DNA from 2 places in the Streptomyces sp. NPDC052040 genome. Region 1 is predicted to be linked to the other one. Evidence: predicted binding sites of a transcription regulator. Region 1 holds the regulator's gene; the other holds the start of a gene.
What was found. The regulator HspR, encoded in region 1, represses chaperone genes until heat shock. The targets are predictions, from matches to a motif close to TTGAGNNNNNNNNNCTCAA.

Region 1 (6,290 bases):
GCTCTCCGAACACGGTCACCATCAACGAGTCACCACTGTGGGGGATGGCGGTGACCAGGTCGATGAAGTGCCAGCCGGAGCGGTAGGCCGTGGCCATCTCGCGGCGGAAGGTGCGGTCGTCCGGAGGAGTGGTCACATCAGCTCCACACGCTGTCATCTGCGTGGACCGGCGTCCCGGCAGCAGCGGCCGCGGAAGAAGCAGGCACCAAAGACCAGACGCTGTCGGCTCGCACGTCCCCCTTCGTGCCGGAGAGGCCACTCAGTGCTCCGAAGGCCACAACGGCGGAGAAGGTGGCGACAAGCACCGAGCGAAGCATTCTCTTACCCATAGTCGGCTTCGTCCTCACTTGAAGGTCCCCTCTTCCCCCGTCGACTTAGACGATGGCTCATTCGGGCACGTCATGGCCACACAATCGGTGCATCATGTTCCTGCATGTTCAGGACCCTGGGGGGTGGAGGTTTGACAACCAATCGGGCTAAAGCGACACATCCCCATGCCTTGACCGAACTGTGCGAGGAGGGCGGCCGCCTGTACGCGAATGCCCTGCGCACAGGGCGTATCGCGCGCGCCGACGCGGAAGAGGCCCCGTGTCTGATGGAGTTCGCCCTTCTGCATCCCGATCCGGACGACGCCACCTGGCTGCGTCCGGTTCCCCCCTCGGTCGCCCTGGCCCGGCGGCTGAACCCGATAGAGCGTGAGATATCCGAGCGCAGGCGGCTGTCGACCACTCTGGCCGAAACCTTCGAGCCGTTCATGGCCCTCAGCGCCCAGGCGACCGCGCCCACGCATTCGATCACGGTGCTGGAGGGCCTGGACCGGATCAACGCGGCGCTCGACCTGGCCACCGCACAGTGCCAGAGCGAGATGCTCACGGTCCAGCCGAGCGGCCACCGGCCCGAACGCCGGCTCATCGAGGGCCTGGAGCGGGACCGGCCGCTGATCGAGCGCGGGGTGCGCATCCGCACGCTGTACCAGCACACCGCCCGCTACAGCCCCGAACGCCTCGCCTACGTCGACCAGTTCACCGACGGCAAGGCCGAGTACCGCACCATCGACGAACTGGTCGAGCGGCTCATCATCTGCGACGAGGCGGTCGCCTTCATCCCCATCAGCGACGACCGCCAGGTCGCCCTGGAGCTGCGCCACCCGGGCCTGGTGAGCTATCTGGTGAAGGTCTTCGAGTTCATGTGGGGCCGCGCGGTGCCGCTCCAGGCGGGCACTCCCTACGAGACCGACCCGGACGGCATCACGGACATCCAGCACTCCATCGCCAAACTCCTGGTGGAGGGCCATGTCGACGAGGCCATAGCCCGGCGGCTGGGCATGAACGTACGCACCTGCCGGGCTCACATAGCCAAGCTGGCCACGGCCCTCGGCAGCGGCAGCCGGGCCCAGCTCGGCTATCTGATCGCCAAGTCGGGGATCCTGAGCCAGGGCGAACCACTGCCGTCGGAGGGCTCCGGGCCCCCACCGCCGCCGTGAGGCCCTACCCGGCGCCTCGGCGGCCGTCTCAGAGGCCGGCGGGGGACTCGGGGGCGCCGGGCGCGGTGAGGGGCATCAACTGGGGGGTGCGGGACGGGCCGTCCAGGCCCGCCTGCGCGATACGGACGCCCAGCTGGGTCCGGCTGGCCGCCCCCAGGGTCTCGGAGAGCCGGGCGATATGGGCGCGGCAGGTGCGCACACTGATGCCGAGCCGCTCGGCGACCGCCGCGTCCTGGTGACCCTCGGCCAGCAGCGCCGCGATCGAGCGCTCCCGGTGGGTGATGCCGTCGATACCGGTCTCCGGCAGCGGTGAGGTGAGCGGGATCGCCAGCCGCCACAGCCGCTCGAAGACGGTCACCAGATAGTCGATCAGGGCCGGGTGGCGCAGCTCCAGCGCGATGGTGCGGTCGGTGTTCGCCGGGACGAAGGCCACCGTGCGGTCGAAGAGGATCAGCCGTTCGGGCACCTCGTCCAGGGTGCGCGCCTCGGCCGCGTCGCCCATCAGCTCCATGTAGGTGTGCAGCCCCTGGCCGTGCCGGGCGACATGGGTGTACAGATCGCGCATCCGGACGCCCCGGCGCCGCATTTCCAGGGCCCGGTGCAGGCCCTCGGAGAGTTCGTCCTCGCGGCGGATGCCGCCCGGCTGTACGGTCAGCACCTCACGGGTGCACCGCTCGGTCGCCTCGTCCATGGCGGCCCGGATCCGCGGCAGCCCGTCCAGCACCCGGATCGCCACGCCCTCCGGGGAGCCCTGCTCACGGCCGCCCAGCCCGGCGTACCACTCCACCGCGGCCACCGCCGCCCCGACCCGTGCCCGGCTCGCGCTGACCTCCTCGTGGACCCCGCGCAGCAGCCTGGTCATGACCTCCTGCGGGGAGGTCGGCACCAGCCAGTCCATGTCGTCGGGGTCCGGGTGCAGCAGCGCGAGTTCCAGCAGGCAGGGCACCGCAGCGGCGTCGGCGCGGGGCACCCGGCCCCGGCGCACCGCACGGGAGTACACGCGGTTCCCGGACTCGCAGAGCCGGTCAGCGCCGTGCGGATGCGCGTCCGTCCCGTGCCCGGCCATCTTCCACCCCTGGCTCCCACTCCCGGTTCCGGCGTCCTGAGCGCCTTCGCAGCGCAACTATGCGCGGACCGGCCCGCCTCCGCAACAAGGCTCGGCCCTTCCGGCGCCCGCTCCCTCCGGGAACGTCCGGGATTCTCCCTCCCTCCGGAAGTTCCGATTGCACCCAGGTGACGGGGGCCCGTCACCACGGGCCCGTACCGGCTACTTCAGGCCGATCGCCGTGCAGTCCGCCTTGAACTCGGGGGTGCAGATGTCCTGGACGGTGTAGATGCTGTCCTGGATCACGGTGTCCCGGATGTTGGCCTTGGTGAGCGCGACCACCGGCACCAGCATCGACGGGATCCGCTTCTCGGTCGGGCTGTCGACCTTGTCCCGGGTCAGCGCGTCGAACTCGATCGAGCGGCCCTGGACCTTGGCGACCGCCATCTCCGCGGCGTTGTTCGCCTCTTCGGGGTACGACTTGTAGACGCTCATGTACTGCTCGCCGGAGACGATCCGCTGCACGGCGTCCAGCGAGGCGTCCTGCCCGGTCACCGGCGGCAGCTTGGCGGCGCCCGCCGCCTTCAGCTCCTCGATGACCGCGCCGGCCATGCCGTCGTTGGCGGAGTAGACGCCCGCGATGTTGCCCAGTCCGACCGCACGGATCGCCTCGGCCATGTTCGCCTTGGCGTTCTCCGGCTTCCAGTCCTTGGTGTCGTAGGACTTGACGATGTTGACCTTGCCCTGGAGCTCGCCGAGCGCGCCCGCCTTGAACTGGGCCGCGTTGGGGTCGGTGACCGAGCCGTTCATCATGACGACCTTGGCGGTCTCCGCCTTGCTGCCGAGCGCGTCCACCAGGGCGCGGCCCTGCACCTGGCCGACCAGCTCGTTGTCGAAGGAGATGTACGCGTCGATCGGTCCCTGCGCGAGCCGGTCGTAGGCGATGACCGGGATGCCCGCGTCCTTGGCCTTCTGCACGCCGGGCGCGATGGACTTGGCGTCCACCGGGTCCACCAGCAGGACGTCCACCTTGTCGGCGACCATCTGGTCGAGCTGCTCGCTCTGCTTGGCCGCGTCCGCGTTGGCGTTGGCGTAGACGACCTTGCCCTTGTCGTGGGTGAGGGAGCGCACCTGGTCCCGGATGATCGGGTAGTCGAACTTGTCGTACCTCGGGTTCTCCTTCTCCGGCAGGAGGAGACCCACTGTGATGTCGTCGCCCTTCTTCGGAGAGGCGGAGCTGCTGCCCCCGCCGACTCCGTCGACGACCCCGCACGCGGCGAGGGAGACGGCCGCCGGTGCGGCGGCCAGGGCTATGGCGATTCGACGCACAGCGGTCCTGCGGGTGGTACGAGCGTTCACATCAGACCTTCCGGGCGGGGGAGCAGCATTGCGACCCAGGTGGCTGAAAGCCAACGCGGCAACGGTGGGCAGCGTCAAGAAGTACCGGTTAACGAGATGGCAACAGCATCCCCGTGGAAGTCAAGTGAAAACCAAGAGGGTCTTGTGCGGCGCCCGTTTCCAAACCCCCGCCGGATGGAGATTCCACCCCCGGCCTGCGCGGGCTCCGCGCCCGGCGCTCCGTCAACTCGCTGGGCAGGCAGGGGCGTTCAGCGATGCCTGCAAACGTGATCCGCGTCACTTCCGCGTCGGGGCGGGGGCATACGGAAGGGCCCGGAGCCGTTTCCGGCCTCCGGGCCCTTCCCTGTCCACGCGACCGCGCGTCAGTCGTTCAGCTGCCGCTTGGGCCGCCACACCACCAGCGCGCTGGTCTGCTGCACCTCCTGGTACGGCACCAGGTCGCGACGGTACGAGGCGTGCACCGCGGCCTCGCGCTGACGCATCGTCGCCGCCGCGCCCTCCAGCGCGTCCTGGAGCTCCGCCATCCGGGACTGGAGCGCGGCGACCTGGTTCTCCAGCTCGATGATGCGCTTGATCCCGGCCAGGTTGATGCCCTCGTCCTGCGACAACTGCTGCACCTGGCGGAGCAGTTCGATGTCGCGGGCCGAGTAGCGGCGGCCCCGGCCCGCGGTGCGGTCCGGGGACACCAGCCCGAGGCGGTCGTACTGGCGCAGCGTCTGTGGGTGCAGTCCGGAGAGCTGGGCCGCCACCGAGATGACATAGACCGGGGTGTCCTCGGTCAGTTCGTACGGGTTGCGTCGACGGCCGTCCATCGCCTCATGCTCCCTTCGCGGCCTGGAACAACTCCGCTCGCGGGTCCTCTTCCGAGGTGGCCTCGCGATAGGCCTCCAGTGCGTCGCGGGCCTTGCCCGAGACGTCCTGGGGGACCGCCACCTCCACGGTGACCAGCAGGTCGCCCCGGGTGCCGTCCTTGCGGACCGCGCCCTTGCCGCGGGCACGCATGGTGCGCCCGTTCGGCGTGCCCGGGGGTAGCTTCAGGGTGACCGGGGACCCGCCCAGGGTGGGCACCCGGATGTCGGCGCCGAGCGCCGCCTCCGCGAACGTCACCGGCACGGTCACCGTCAGATTGTCGTCCTTGCGGCCGAAGACCGGATGCGCGTTGACATGCACGACGACATACAGGTCGCCGGCCGGGCCGCCCCGCTCACCGGGCGCGCCCTTGCCGCGCAGCCGGATGCGCTGCCCGTCGGAGACACCCGCGGGGATGCGCACCTGCATCGTCCGGGAGGACTTCGCCCGGCCGCTGCCCTTGCAGACCTCGCAGGGCTCCTCCGCGATCAGACCGCGGCCCTTGCAGTCGGGGCAGGGGTCGGTCAGCGAGAAGCCGCCGCCCGAACCCCGTGCCACCTGCCCGGTGCCGACGCAGGTCGGGCACACCCGGGGGGTGCCGTTCTTGTCGCCGGTGCCCGAGCAGGCCTTGCAGGGCGCCTGGGAGGACATGCGCAGCGGTACGGTCGCGCCGTCCACCGCCTCCATGAAGCTCAGCGTGACCTCGGACTCGATGTCCTGGCCGCGCCTCGGCTGCGTGCGCGTGCCCGCGCCGCCGCCGCGGTTGAACAGGCCCCCGAAGACGTCACCGATGCCCCCGCCGAAGTTCCCTCCGGCGCCGGCCTGGCCGCCGAAGAGGTCGCCGAGGTCGAAGTTGAACGAGCCGCCGCCCGCCCCGGGTCCGGGGCGGAAGCCCCCGTTGCCGAAGAGGGTGCGGGCCTCGTCGTACTCCTTGCGCTTCTTGGGGTCCCCGAGGATGTCGTTGGCCTCGGAGATCTCCTTGAAACGCTCCTCCGCCCTGGCGTTGCCCTTGTTGGCGTCCGGGTGGAACTCGCGGGCGAGCTTCCGGTACGCCTTCTTGATCTCGGCCTCGGTGGCGTCCTTGGGGACGCCGAGGACCTTGTAGTAGTCCTTCTCGATGAAGTCCTTGGTGCTCATCCCCGACGCCCCTCCTTCCCTGTGCGTCCGTGGTGTACGTCAGCCCTCGTCCGGGCCACCGTTCTCCTTGTCGTCGCCCGCCTCGGTCGTCTCCTCGGCCTTGACCGTCTGCGCCCCGGGCTGCGGCTCGGCCACCGCCACCCGCGCGGGGCGGATGGTGCGCTCGCCGAAGCGATACCCGGGCTGGAGAATCGCCACGCACGTCGTCTCGGTGACGTCCGGCGCGTAGCTGTGCATCAGGGCCTCGTGGATCGTCGGATCGAAGGGCTCACCCTCCTTGCCGAACTGCTGGAGGCCCAGCTTCGCGGCGACGGTCTCCAGCGACTCGCCGACGGACTTGAAGCCGCCGACCAGCTCGCCGTGTTCCCGTGCGCGGCCGATGTCGTCGAGCACGGGCAGGAGCTCGGTCAGGAGGTT
Region 2 (6,290 bases), on a different contig from region 1:
AAAGGAGTGAACATCGGTGAGGAGTTGGCGGGCAAGTTCCTGTGGCCCGTGCGGACACCTTGTACGGCAGGCCGGTTGGACGTCGGCGGCACGATTTGGCAGTATGCGCCGCCGCGCGCCACCGGAGCCGATCATTCCACCCCAAAACAGGCGTCTGACCTGGTCGGTCACGCTGTTTCCGCAACCAATGCCAGCCTTTCGCGGGCCGTGTGAAGGGGTCGTGCAGACTGGCCGGATGCGTATGGAACTGATTTCCGAGCCGGGCGACGCGGCCCGCCCCAACGAGGACTTCGCCGCGCTCGCCCTTCCGGCGTCAGGACAGGGCGGAGCGCTGGTCGTACTGGACGGGGTGACCCCGCCGGAGGGCGACGACGGCTGTCTTCATTCCGTCCCCTGGTTCTGCGCACGGCTCGGCGGAGCCCTGACCGAACTGTCCGTTTCCCGCCGGGATCTGACGCTGTCGGAGATCCTCACAAAGGCACTGCGGCGTACCGCTGACGCCCACGCATTCACCTGTGACCTTTCTCACCCGCGCACCCCGCAGGCAACCGTGGTCCTCGGGCGCTGGTCCGGGGCGACGGTGGAGTACCTGGTCCTCGCGGACTCGGTGCTGCTGGCCGAGGCGCCCGACGGCACGGTCTCCGCCCTGGTGGACGACCGGCTGGACCGCCTTCCGCGCGCCTCGCTGGCCTCGGACGCGATCGCGGACGCCACGGTCCGCAACAAGGAGGGCGGCTTCTTCACGGCGGCCGCCGACCCCGCCGTCGCGGACCGTGCGGTGACCGGCGAGCTGCCGCGCTCGGCGGTGCGCACCCTGGTGGCGCTGACGGACGGCGCGACCCGCTGGGCGGAGAAGTTCCGCCAGGGCGACTGGACGGATCTGTTCGGGCTGGTGCGTACGGAGGGGGCGGCGGCCCTCGTGACGCGGGTCCGGGCCCTGGAGGACGCCGACCGGGCGCAGCGGGCGTATCTGGGCCGCGGCAAGACGCACGACGACGCGACGGTGGTCGTCGTACAGCCGTGAGGCCCGGACGGCGTGCCACGCGGAAACGGCGTGCCACCGGGAAACGCGGACCTGGCGACGCGGCCCGGGCGGCACCATGCGAGGCAGCCCGGGCGGCACCGTGGGCCGCCGCCCGGGCGGCGGGCTACTTCTCCATGCCCTGGTTCAACTGGTGCAGCAGCCGGGCCAGTTCGGCGACCTCGCGCTGGTCCCAGTGGGCGAGCTGGCGCACATAGCGGGCGCGGCGGGCCTCACGGACCAGGCCGACCCGGCGGTGGCCCTCCTCGGTGAGGTGGACCAGCCAGGCGCGGCCGTCGGCGGGGTCGGGCTCCCGGGCGACCAGGCCCAGGTCCTCCAGGGCACGCAGCTGGCGGGACATGGTGGCCTTGCCGACACCGATGTAGGCGGCGAGCGCGGTGGCACGCTGGCGGCCGCACTCGTCGAGCCGTACGAGAAGACCGTAGGCGGCGGTCTCCAGGTCCGGGTGGACCTCCCGGGCCATCTCGCCCTGGCTGGCGCGGGCGCGCCGCAGGAACACGGTCAACTCGCGCTCCAGCGAGAGAAACTCCTGGTGCGCCTCGCCACCGCCGAGTGCCGCGGCCGCCGCATCGGCCACATCCGCCGCAGCACCGGCGGCCGGTGCGCCGGAGCGCTCCGCACCGCCGCCCGGCACACCGGACACGACCGGACGCCCCTCTCCGTTTGAGTCCTCGTGCACGTCAGCACCCCTGCCCCGGTTAACCCGATCCTGAAAGTTTCTGCCAAACCTCACCATTGCCGCAGCTACGCCAGTATTTCGCAGGCGTAGACCAACGGCAGCCTCCGGCCCCCCTTCCCAGCCCTCGGTCTACGTGCGTAGCTTCCAAGGACAGGCAAGGACCGGCACGCCCGCGCCGTCGTGCGACGGGGTGATCATGCCCCGCTCTCCCCCGGGTCCCGGCACGGGCCTGCCCGAGCGATCCCCCCCACCCCGCTCCACCGAACCCTTCGGAGGCACGTCATGCCCGTGCTCAGATCCGGACCGGTCCGCTCCGTGCGCCGTCTGCTCACGGCCGGAATCCTGCTCGCCGTGCTCTGCCTGCCGGGGCTCCTCCCGGCACGCGCCGCCGCCGCGCCCGCCCGCGGCTCCGCGTACATGGGGATGGGCGTCCTCGCACACGACGGCCGGGGCGGCGCCCCACGGGCCACCGCCGCCGCCCAGACGGAGGGCGTCGACGTCTCCGGATACCAGGGCAGTGTCGCCTGGGCGACACTCTGGAGCAGCGGGGTCCGCTGGGCCTACACCAAGGCGTCCGAGGGGACGTACTACACCAACCCCTCCTTCACCCAGCAGTACAACGGCTCGTACGGCGTGGGCATGATCCGCGGCGCCTACCACTTCGCGACCCCGGACACCGCGGGCGGCGCCGCCCAGGCCGACTACTTCGTCGACCACGGCGGCGGCTGGTCCAGGGACGGCAGGACCCTGCCGGGCGCGCTGGACATCGAGTGGAACCCCTACGGCGACGCCTGCTACGGCAAGTCGGCGAGCGCGATGACCGGCTGGATCGCCGACTTCCTGGGCCGCTACAAGGCGCGCACCGGCCGGGACGCCGTGATCTACACGGCCACCAGCTGGTGGAGCCAGTGCACCGGGAACTACTCCGGCTTCGCCTCGGCCAACCCGCTGTGGATCGCCCGCTATGCCGCCGACCCGGGCACCCTGCCGGGCGGCTGGGGCTACTGCACCATGTGGCAGTACACCTCGTCGGGCCCGACCGTCGGCGACCACGACCGGTACAACGGGGCGCTGGACCGGGTGCAGGCGCTGGCCAACGGCTGAGGGTGACGACGACCGGCCGCGCCGACGGCCGACAGCTGCGACGGCCGCGACGGCTGCCGGGCGGGCGTACCCGCCGCCGCGCAGCCGCCGTACCGCCGCCGTCGCCCCGCGCCCGTCACGCCGCCGTCGGGACCTCCCGGGTCGCTCCGCCGGTCGCCGCCGGGGTGAGCGCCAGCTCCAGGGCCTGGCGGACGTCGGTGACGGTGTGGACCTCCAGCTTGTCCAGCACCTCGGCCGGGACGTCGTCCAGGTCGGGTTCGTTGCGCTTGGGGATGACGACGGTCGTCACGCCCGCCCGGTGCGCGGCGAGCAGCTTCTGCTTCACCCCGCCGATGGGCAGCACCCGGCCGGTCAGCGAGACCTCGCCCGTCATCGCCACATCCGTGCGCACCGGACGGCCCGACAGCAGCGAGGCCAGCGCGGTCGTCATGGTGATGCCCGCGCTCGGGCCGTCCTTGGGGACCGCGCCCGCCGGGAAGTGGATGTGCACGCCCCGGTCCTTGAGGTCCCCGACGGGCAGCTCCAGCTCGGCGCCGTGCGAGCGGAGGAAGCTCAGCGCGATCTGCGCGGACTCCTTCATCACATCGCCGAGCTGGCCGGTGAGGGCCAGACCCGCCGCGCCCGTCTCCGGATCGGCGAGCGAGGCCTCCACATAGAGGACGTCGCCGCCCGCGCCGGTGACCGCGAGACCGGTCGCCACGCCCGGGACCGCGGTGCGCCGCTCGGCCGGGTCCTGGGCGGCCTCGGGCACATGGTGGGGGCGCCCGATCAGCCCGCGCAGATCCTCGGCGCGTACGGTGCGGGGCAGTCCGTTCTCCTCCAGTTCGTGCTGTGCGGCGACCTTGCGGAGCAGCCGGGCGATCGACCGCTCCAGGTTCCGCACGCCCGCCTCCCGGGTGTACTCCCCGGCCAGGCTGCGCAGCGCGCCCTCGTCGAGGGCGACCTCGTCCTGGTCCAGTCCGGCCCGCTCCAGCTGACGCGGGAGCAGATGGTCGCGCGCGATGACGACCTTCTCGTCCTCGGTGTAGCCGTCCAGGCGGACGATGTCCATCCGGTCGGCCAGCGCCTCGGGGATCGCCTCCAGGACGTTCGCCGTGGCGAGGAACACCACGTCCGACAGGTCGAGTTCGACCTCCAGGTAGTGGTCGCGGAAGGTGTGGTTCTGCGCCGGGTCCAGGACCTCCAGCAGGGCGGCGGCCGGGTCGCCCCGGAAGTCCGAGCCCACCTTGTCGATCTCATCCAGCAGGACGACCGGGTTCATCGAACCGGCCTCCTTGACAGCACGGACGATCCGGCCGGGCAGGGCGCCGACATAGGTGCGCCGGTGGCCGCGGATCTCGGCCTCGTCGCGTACGCCGCCGAGCGCGACCCGGACGAACTTCCGCCCCATGGCGTGCGCGACCGATTCGCCGAGGCTGGTCTTGCCCACACCGGGCGGCCCGACCAGCGCCAGTACGGCACCGCCGCGCCGCCCGCCGACGACACCGAGGCCCCGGTCGGCGCGGCGCTTGCGGACCGCCAGATACTCGGTGATCCGCTCCTTCACGTCGGAGAGGCCCGCGTGCTCGGCGTCCAGGACGGCCCGGGCGCCCCGGATGTCGTAGGCGTCCTCGGTGCGCTCGTTCCACGGCAGTTCGAGCACGGTGTCGAGCCAGGTGCGGATCCAGGAGCCCTCGGGCGACTGGTCGCTCGCCCGCTCCAGCTTGTCGACCTCCTTGAGGGCGGCCTCGCGGACCTTCTCGGGAAGGTCGGCGGCCTCCACCCGGGCCCGGTAGTCGTCGGTCTCCTCGCCCTGTGCGCTGTCGCCGTTCAGCTCGCGCAGTTCCTTGCGGACGGCTTCCAGCTGGCGGCGGAGCAGGAACTCGCGCTGCTGCTTGTCCACGCCCTCCTGGACGTCCTTGGCGATGGACTCGGCGACGTCCTGCTCGGCGAGGTGGTCGCGCAGGTGCTGGGTGGCCAGCTTCAGCCGGGCCACCGGGTCGGCCGTCTCCAGCAGTTCCACCTTCTGCTCGGTGGTCAGGAACGGCGAGTACCCGGAGTTGTCGGCGAGCGCGGAGATGTCGTCGATGGCCTGGACCCGGTCCACGACCTGCCAGGCGCCGCGCTTCTTCAGCCAGTTGGTGGCGAGCGCCTTGTACTCCTTGGCGAGCTCGGCGGCGTGCCCGGGCAGCGGGTCCGGCACGCTCTCGTCGATCCGGGTGCCCTCCACCCACAGCGCAGCGCCCGGACCGGTGGTCCCGGCGCCGATCCGCACCCGGCTGCGGCCGCGGATCAGGGCGCCCGGGTCACCGTCGGCCAGTCGGCCCACCTGCTCGACGGTGCCGAGCACACCGGTGGTCGCGTAGGTGCCGTCGATCCGGGGGACGAGCAGGACCCGCGGCTTTCCCGGTTCGGCCCGGGCGGCTGCCTGCGCGGCCTCCACCGCCGCACGGACATCGGAGTCACTCAGGTCCAGCGGAACCACCATGCCCGGCAGCACGACCTCGCCATCGAGGGGCAGTACGGGCAGGGTGAGCGATGCGGGCATCGAAGCCATGATCTCCCCTTCGGCAGTCAACTTGAGCTATGCCGACTCAATGCGGGGCGCGATCCGAATGTTCCCCCGAACCCGTTCGCTCTGAGCGATCACGCGGCGACCTGCGACTTCGGTACACGGGACCGCCCGTCCGGGGGCATGGCGCGCGGCGGTCCGGTGACCCGGGGGGCTCAACTCCGGGCAACCCGGAGGACTGCCCAGGCACATGGCGACCCGACGGCCTCAACTCCGGACGGCCCGGCGGACTGCCCGGCAAACCGCCCCACGGCTTGGCGCGCGACAGCCCGGAGACCCTGGGACCCGGGGACCTCAACTCCGGACGCCCCCGACGCCTCACCCCCCGGCAACCCCAAGCCCCACCCGCCGCCACCGCCGCACCAGCGGCCAGGTGCCGACGCCGATCGCCAGGGACAGCAAATGGCCCCAGTCGCTCAGGGGGTCGGTGAACTGGAGCAGATCGGCGAGCAGTATCCCGCCGAACACGGCGAGGATCGTCCCGCGCAGCCAGGGCCGCACCAGACCCGCGAGGGCGCCGACACTCGCCGCTACCCCGAAGCTGATGCCGTAGTCGAGGCGGTGCAGCGAACTGCCGGGCAGCTGTCCGGCCTGCACCGCAAGGCCGACGGGCACCTCGGTGGCCAGGGTCGCGAGGACGTGTCCGAGCAGGAAGACGACGGCGGTGCGGGGGCCTCCGATCCGCCGCTCCAGCGCCGTCAGCGCGAGCAGGAAGAGCAGCGCGTACGTGGAGCCCGGGCCGCCCGCGATCCACAGCGCGCTGGCGATCAGCACCAGCAGGGGGTCGTGCGCCAGATGGGCGACGTCGGTGCTGGACCCCTGATAGAGGGAGTGCATCAGCGCGGGGTCGGCGTACTCGGCGAACAGGGAGGTCACCGCGAGCACGGCCGCGTAGCCGAAGGTGAAGGGCGTCT

Region 2: the regulator HspR is predicted to act here: its motif matches at 5,384-5,402, upstream of lon (endopeptidase La).

The regions. Positions count from the first base shown of each region.
Region 1 covers NZ_JBIUBV010000012.1:156,244-162,533, reverse strand. The annotation lists gene ACIHAA_RS23250 ((2Fe-2S)-binding protein) at 1-97, opposite strand, end outside; gene ACIHAA_RS23245 (helix-turn-helix transcriptional regulator) at 434-1,483, shown strand; gene ACIHAA_RS23240 (LuxR C-terminal-related transcriptional regulator) at 1,512-2,549, opposite strand; gene ACIHAA_RS23235 (sugar ABC transporter substrate-binding protein) at 2,751-3,857, opposite strand; gene ACIHAA_RS23230 (heat shock protein transcriptional repressor HspR) at 4,250-4,699, opposite strand; gene dnaJ (molecular chaperone DnaJ) at 4,704-5,873, opposite strand; gene grpE (nucleotide exchange factor GrpE) at 5,913-6,290, opposite strand, start outside.
Region 2 covers NZ_JBIUBV010000005.1:254,999-261,288, reverse strand. The annotation lists gene ACIHAA_RS13885 (protein phosphatase 2C domain-containing protein) at 236-1,024, shown strand; gene ACIHAA_RS13880 (MarR family winged helix-turn-helix transcriptional regulator) at 1,149-1,721, opposite strand; gene ACIHAA_RS13875 (lysozyme) at 2,004-2,825, shown strand; gene lon (endopeptidase La) at 2,941-5,361, opposite strand; gene ACIHAA_RS13865 (rhomboid-like protein) at 5,695-6,290, opposite strand, start outside.